Chelatococcus sp. YT9: one gene and its partner. The main gene of each other region encodes a partner of the protein of the gene in region 2 in a complex. Links are inferred from orthologs where the notes say so. Each region holds a gene or a part of one and is shown on either strand. Other genes may lie near its edges.

The links.
Region 1: the proteins of xseA (region 2) and KIO76_RS13725 are in contact, whole or in part, in a cryo-EM structure (PDB 8TXR), measured with the Escherichia coli proteins. The link is inferred for Chelatococcus sp. YT9 from one-to-one orthologs.

Annotation. Positions count from the first base shown.
Region 1 is NZ_JAHBRW010000001.1:2,990,880-2,994,113, reverse strand. The notes cover bases 33-2,953. They hold KIO76_RS13725 (exodeoxyribonuclease VII small subunit), read left to right. Parts: upstream 33-1,311; coding sequence 1,312-1,596; downstream 1,597-2,953. Other genes in these bases: dxs (1-deoxy-D-xylulose-5-phosphate synthase), read left to right, coding at 1,664-2,953; KIO76_RS13730 (DUF2339 domain-containing protein), read left to right, coding at 33-1,235. Outside these bases: more of KIO76_RS13730, read left to right, coding at 1-32; more of dxs, read left to right, coding at 2,954-3,234. UniProt on the Escherichia coli protein: Bidirectionally degrades single-stranded DNA into large acid-insoluble oligonucleotides, which are then degraded further into small acid-soluble oligonucleotides.
Region 2 is NZ_JAHBRW010000001.1:181,335-184,584, forward strand. Bases 294-3,230 are described here. They hold xseA (exodeoxyribonuclease VII large subunit), read right to left. Parts: upstream 2,601-3,230; coding sequence 987-2,600; downstream 294-986. Other genes in these bases: lpxK (tetraacyldisaccharide 4'-kinase), read left to right, coding at 294-668; KIO76_RS00835 (DUF2093 domain-containing protein), read right to left, coding at 737-958; KIO76_RS00845 (DMT family transporter), read right to left, coding at 2,694-3,230. In the rest of the region: more of lpxK, read left to right, coding at 1-293; more of KIO76_RS00845, read right to left, coding at 3,231-3,250. UniProt on the Escherichia coli protein: Bidirectionally degrades single-stranded DNA into large acid-insoluble oligonucleotides, which are then degraded further into small acid-soluble oligonucleotides.

The DNA of each region.
Region 1 (3,234 bases), 2.8 Mb from region 2 along the record:
GCATTCCTTTCGCGCTCGTCGCGGCAGCCCTTGGTCTTGCCGCCACATATGCCGCGCGCCTGACGCGCACGCGGGAGGGGGAAGCGCCGGTCCTGGCGCTCGGCACAGGCGCTTTCGCTTCCGCCGCCGTCGCGGCGCTTGCGCTCGGCCTCACTTTCGCGCTCGACAAGGGCATGCTGACAGTCAGCTTCGCGCTCGCGGCGCTGGGCACGGCCTGGGTTGGCTGGCTCTGCCGGATCCCAGCCCTGCGCTACGTCGTCGGCGCGATCGGCGCCCTTGTCCTCGGCCGCGTCATCTGGGACCCTGCCATCGCAGGCAGCGATCTCGGCACCACGCCGATCCTGAACTGGCTGCTCTGGGGCTATGGTGTGCCGGCGGTCAGCTTTGGCCTCGCGGCGGTTATCCTAGCGAGGCATCGCCGGGACGCCATCACGCAGCTCTGCGAAAGCCTCTCGATCGTCTTCGCGGCGCTACTCGTTTTCTTCCAGATCCGCCATGCGCTCAGTGGCGGTGACATCCTGCGGGAATCCTCCAGCCTGATCGAGGCGGGGCTGATGGTGACTTCGAGCCTCCTGTTTTCACTCGTGATGGTGCGCTTCGATACGCGCCGGAGAGATCCGGTCTATCGCATCGCTTCGCTGGCTTTCGGCGCCTTCTCGCTGGCCATATCCTTCGGTTCCCTGGCTTTCATCGACAACCCAGCCTTTTCGGGCGATGCCGTTCCGGGTGGCGCGATCTTCAACGGGCTTCTTCTCGGTTATCTCATCCCGGCGATCGCCGCCTTTGCAGTGGCCTGGTATGCGCGGCCGAGCCGACCAATGTGGTACGTATATACCGCGGCAGGGCTCGGCCTCTTTCTGCATCTGCTTTATATGCTGCTGGAAATCCGCCGGTTGTTCCAGGGCCCCGTGCTCAGTATTTGGCGGGTGACCAGCGAAACGGAGCTCTGGGTCTATTCGCTGGCGCTTCTCGCGATGGGCGTACTGTTGCTCGCTATCGGGCTTTTGTGGCGGCTTCGTCTCGCCCGGCTCCTGTCCGGGGCCTATATCCTTGCTGCCGTGCTGAAGGTGTTCCTTGTCGACATGGCGAACCTCGAAGGCGCGCTCCGGGCATTGTCCTTCATCGGACTGGGGCTTGTTCTGGTCGGCATCGGCCTTGCCTATCAAAAGCTTCTCCTGAGGACCAGGCCTCACATCCCCGTGCCAAGGACAGAGCCGCCCACGCCGCCGCAATAATGCCGCGTGGAACGGCGACAAGGTGGAAGGGCTCCAAGCTTGCAACTTGGGGGGTAAACGGGCGATAACGCGCACCATGACCAAAGAAGTTTCTAAGGACCCATCTCCTCGCGCTGCGAACCAGCCCGACCTGGCCGCTCTCCCCTTCGAGCGGGCGCTGGCTGAGTTAGAGCAGATCGTCGCGCGTCTCGAACGCGGCGATGTGGCACTTGAGGAATCGCTCGCCATCTATGAGCGCGGCGAGGCTCTGAAGGCTCACTGCGAGGCTTTGCTGAGGCGCGCCGAGCAGCGCATCGAGAAAATAACCCTGTCGTCCGATGGTCGGGCGGTCGGGACAGAGCCGCTCGACATCGAGACATAAAAAGCCGCCCGACCGGATCGCCCTCCATTCCAGCCGGGCGGGTCGATCTCTTTTTTGCGTGAGGACCATCGCCGTGCCGGCAGCTACCCCACTTCTGGACACGATCGACCTGCCCGAGGACCTCAGGCGCCTGCCCGACGCGGCGCTGCGCCAGCTCGCCGATGAGCTGCGGCAGGAAACCATCAGCGCCGTCTCGATCACCGGCGGCCATCTCGGTGCGGGATTAGGCGTCGTCGAACTGACCGTCGCGCTCCATCACGTATTCGACACGCCGCGCGACCGCATCATCTGGGACGTCGGCCATCAGGCCTATCCGCACAAGATTCTGACCGGCCGGCGCGACCGGATCCGCACTTTGCGCAAGCCAGGCGGTCTTTCCGGCTTCACGCGCCGCTCGGAGAGCGAATACGACCCCTTCGGGGCCGCCCATTCCTCGACCTCGATTTCCGCCGGTCTCGGCATGGCCGTTGCCCAGACGCTCGACCATGCCGCCGGCAATGAGGCAGGGGGCAAGCCGCGGAACGTTGTGGCCGTCATAGGCGACGGGGCCATGTCAGCGGGGATGGCCTATGAAGCGATGAACAACGCCGGCGCTATGAACGCGCGGCTCATCGTCATCCTCAACGACAATGACATGTCGATCGCGCCGCCGGCCGGTGCCATGTCGGCCTATCTCGCGCGCCTCGTCTCCGGCGGCACTTACCGTTCCATCCGTGAAGTGGGCAAGCAACTTGCCCGCCACCTCCCGAAGTTCCTCTACGAGAAGGCGCAACGCGCCGAGGAATTCGCACGCGGATTCTGGACCGGCGGCACGCTTTTCGAAGAACTCGGCTTTTACTATGTCGGCCCGATCGACGGCCATAACCTCGACCATCTCCTGCCGGTGCTGCGCAACGCCCGCGACGCGACCTCCGGGCCAATTCTCGTCCATGTGGTCACCCAAAAGGGCAAGGGCTACGCGCCAGCTGAGGCCTCGGCTGACAAGTACCATGGGGTCGGAACCTTCGACGTCGTCACCGGTGTCCAGGCGAAGCCCAAGAGCAACGCGCCCGCCTATACCAAAGTCTTCGCGGAGAGCCTGGTTGCTGCGGCCCGCGCGGATGAGAAGATCGTCGCCGTTACCGCCGCAATGCCGTCAGGCACCGGGCTCGACCTGTTCGGACAGGTCTTCCCGACGCGGACCTTCGACGTTGGCATCGCGGAGCAGCATGCCGTGACCTTCGCGGCGGGCCTTGCTACGGAAGGCTACAAGCCGTTCTGCGCCATTTATTCGACCTTCCTGCAGCGCGCCTATGACCAGGTGGTCCACGACGTCTCCATCCAGAAGCTGCCGGTGCGCTTCGCTATCGACCGCGCCGGGCTCGTGGGGGCCGATGGCGCGACCCACGCCGGCTCCTTCGACATCGCCTTCCTCGGCTGCCTGCCTGACATGGTGGTGATGGCAGCTGCCGATGAGGCGGAACTCGTGCATATGGTCGCAACCGCCGCTGCCTATGACGAAGGACCGATCGCCTTCCGCTATCCGCGCGGTGACGGCGTGGGCGTCGATATGCCGGACAGAGGCGTCCCGCTACCGATCGGCAAGGGGCGCGTTCTGCGCGAGGGCACGCGCGTCGCGCTGTTGTCGCTGGGCACGCG
Region 2 (3,250 bases):
TGGTTGTCTCGCGTGACCGGCCAGCCGGCGCGACCCTCGCCAAGGCTGAAGGCGCGTCGGTCATCGTGATGGACGACGGGCTGCAAAACCCCTCCCTTGCCAAAACGGTTACTTTCGCCGTGGTCGATGGCGCAGCCGGTTTCGGCAACCAGCTCTGTGTTCCGGCCGGCCCTCTCCGCGCCGCCCTGCCCGTTCAGTTACCCCATGTCGACGCGTTCCTCGTGGTCGGTCAAGGCCCAGCCCGCGCGGCTGTCATGGACATTGCCCGCCACCGCCCGGTCTTTACCGGGGCGCTCGTCCCAGACCCAGAAGCCGCTGCCGGCTTGCACGGCAAGCGTGTCGCGGCCTTCGCCGGGATCGGCCGGCCGGAGAAGTTTTTCGCAACCCTGCGGTCTATCGGAGCGGAGGTCGTCGACGAAGCAGCATTCGGTGACCACCAGCCCTACACGCCGGCGGATTTGCGAGCATTGGCGGCCCGCGCCAAAGCTCTGGACGCCCTGCTCGTCACGACGGAGAAGGACCTAGCGCGCCTCGGCGACGATATCAGCCATCTGCCAGGCCTCGTGGTGTTGCCGGTGCGGTTCGTGCCTGACGACGAAAAGGGTCTTGCCGCATTCGTGTTGGGCTGGCTGCGCAAGACGAAGAAGGGCCGGAAGCGGACCGCCTAGGAGCCGTCGGATGACACCGACATTCCGACATAACCTTCCATCTGAGAGTGCTGAATACCGAGTGACCCTTACGCCCGGCGAAGAGCCTTGTAGCGCTCGAGCACGGCCTCGGGCGAGGCATAGGCCTCTTGACGGTCGACACTCCAGTAGCGGAGCTTATCGAGGGGAATGCGCTCGCCCGTGACCGAGCAGACCACATAACTGCCGGGCTTCAGCACGCGAAAGTCCGCGTCGAGATATTGGAGACTGGCCTCACCATTTCCGTTGAAGCGATAGTCATGCCGGTTCATCGTGACGCCCTTGCTCGATCTGCCGCGATCATGTGTCGAACAGGCTGCTCTGCTTGTCCGAGCCGGCCTTTCCCGCCTCACCCGTCTTTCGGGTCGTGGTGCGGCCGCCCCGCGTTCCCCTTCCGGCGCCCTCCGCGCCATCAACCGCGACGGCGCCAAACTCGCCATCGGACAGCATGATCGTCATCGGCATGCCCGCCGCCACCGTGCTTGCACTCCGGACAGGGTGCCGCGCCTCATCCAGCACCAGCGCATAGCCCCTGGCGAGCACGCCCTTGTGGCCTAGACTGTCGATCAGTTTCCAGACGCTTTCAAGCTGCTTGCAACGGCGCGCCACGATTTCCGGTGCTATCTCTTCAAGGCGCCCCCCCGCGATCACGAGCCGATCGCGGCCGCGATCGAGCCTGTGTCTCAGGCCCTGGCTCGATAGCCGACCCGCTACCCGCATGAAAGCCCGGGCGTAGCGATGGCTGTTGGCTGCAAAACAGCGATCGAGCTGCTGCCCAGCCCGCGCCAGCCGGGCCCGCGACTGTTCCAGCTGCAGATGGGGCGAGAGGCGCACGAGACGCCGTGCAAGGGCCGTGAGCGCAATTTCGTGCCGGCGCGCGTTGACACGCAAGCCATGGACGAGCTTGCCGGCAGCGAGATCGAGCCGCTGGCGCGGCCCGGCGATAAGATCCTCCGGCCGGCGCAAGGCTCGCGTCAGGCTGCGCAGATCGGTTCGGCGGCGCTCACTGAGCCGCGCCATCGCCTCGCCGTGGCGGCGGCCAAGATCGGCAACGCGCAGCGCGAGATCCCGCCGCACGGGCACGACCTTCTCGGCCGCACCGGTCGGCGTCGGACAGCGCAGATCCGCGGCATAGTCGATGAGGGTCCAATCCGTCTCATGGCCCACAGCCGAAATGAGCGGGATGTCGCTGGCGGCGGCGGCACGCACGACCGCCTCGTCATTGAAGGACCATAGATCTTCCAGCGAACCGCCGCCGCGCGCGACGATGATGACATCGGGCCGAGGGATGGGACCGCTGGCGGGAAGCGCGTTGAAGCCGTCGATGGCTGCCGCCACCTCGGCGGCGCTCGTCTCCCCCTGCACGCGTACGGGCCAGACGAGTACATGGCTCGGAAAACGATCCTCCAGCCGATGGATGATATCGCGGATGACAGCGCCCGTCGGTGACGTGACGACGCCGATGACGTTTGGCAAGAACGGCAGAAGCTGCTTGCGCGCCTCGTCGAACAACCCCTCAGCCGCAAGCTTGCGCCGGCGCTCCTCCAGGATCGCCATGAGCGCGCCGACGCCCGCCGGCTCGATAGCCTCGATGATGATCTGGTATTTCGAGGAGCCGGGAAAGGTGGTGATGCGGCCGGTGACGACCACTTCCAGTCCTTCCTGCGGCTTGATCTTGAGGCGATTGAAGACACCCTTCCAGATCACAGCCTCGAGCTTGGCGCCCTCGTCCTTCAACGCGAAATAACAGTGGCCGGAGGAATGCGGTCCACGATAGCCGGAGACCTCGCCCTTGAGGCGGACGTGGCCGAACGCATCCTCCAACGTCCGCTTCAGGGCGCCGGACAGGCTCGATACCGTCCATTCCTGAATGTTCGTCGCGGAACCTTCACCCGCGAAGTTCTGACCCGTCATGCTGTCGCTCATGGCGGCACGATACCGGCTGCCGGGACGCGATCAAGCAGAAAGGCACGCGGCCACACGCCCTCTCAGGCAACGACGTCCCGCTCAGGCGACGCTCGGGGCAACGCCGCGCTTGCGCTCGCGATGGAACATGTAGAGCACCGAGGCGATGACGATGGCGGCGCCGAGCAGCATGTGGACGGTCGGCAGATCTCCAAACAGCAACGCGCCAACGATCAGCGCCCACACGAGCTTCGTATATTGCATCGGCGCGACGCTGGAGGCAGGCGCCAACCGCAGCGCTTCGAGAAAGAGGAACTGAGCCGCAACATTAAGAAGTCCGCCAACGACCACAAGGCCGATATCGAAAGCCGACGGCGGGGAGAACCAGAGGAAGGTACCTGGGATCCCGGCCATCAACTGGCCCGCGAGCACGGCCCCAACCATCATGTTGCGGCTTTCGGTGGCACCGATGGACCGCATGATCAGCACGACCGCAGTCGACACGAAGATGCTGATGAAGGCCGCGATATGGCCCATGTTGACCGCTGCATATCCCGGCCGGACCATAATGAGAATGCCGATGAGGCCCGCGATCACGGCAGCCCAGCGCCGAATACCGACTTCCTCCCGCAAGATAAGAACAGACGCCAACGTAACCA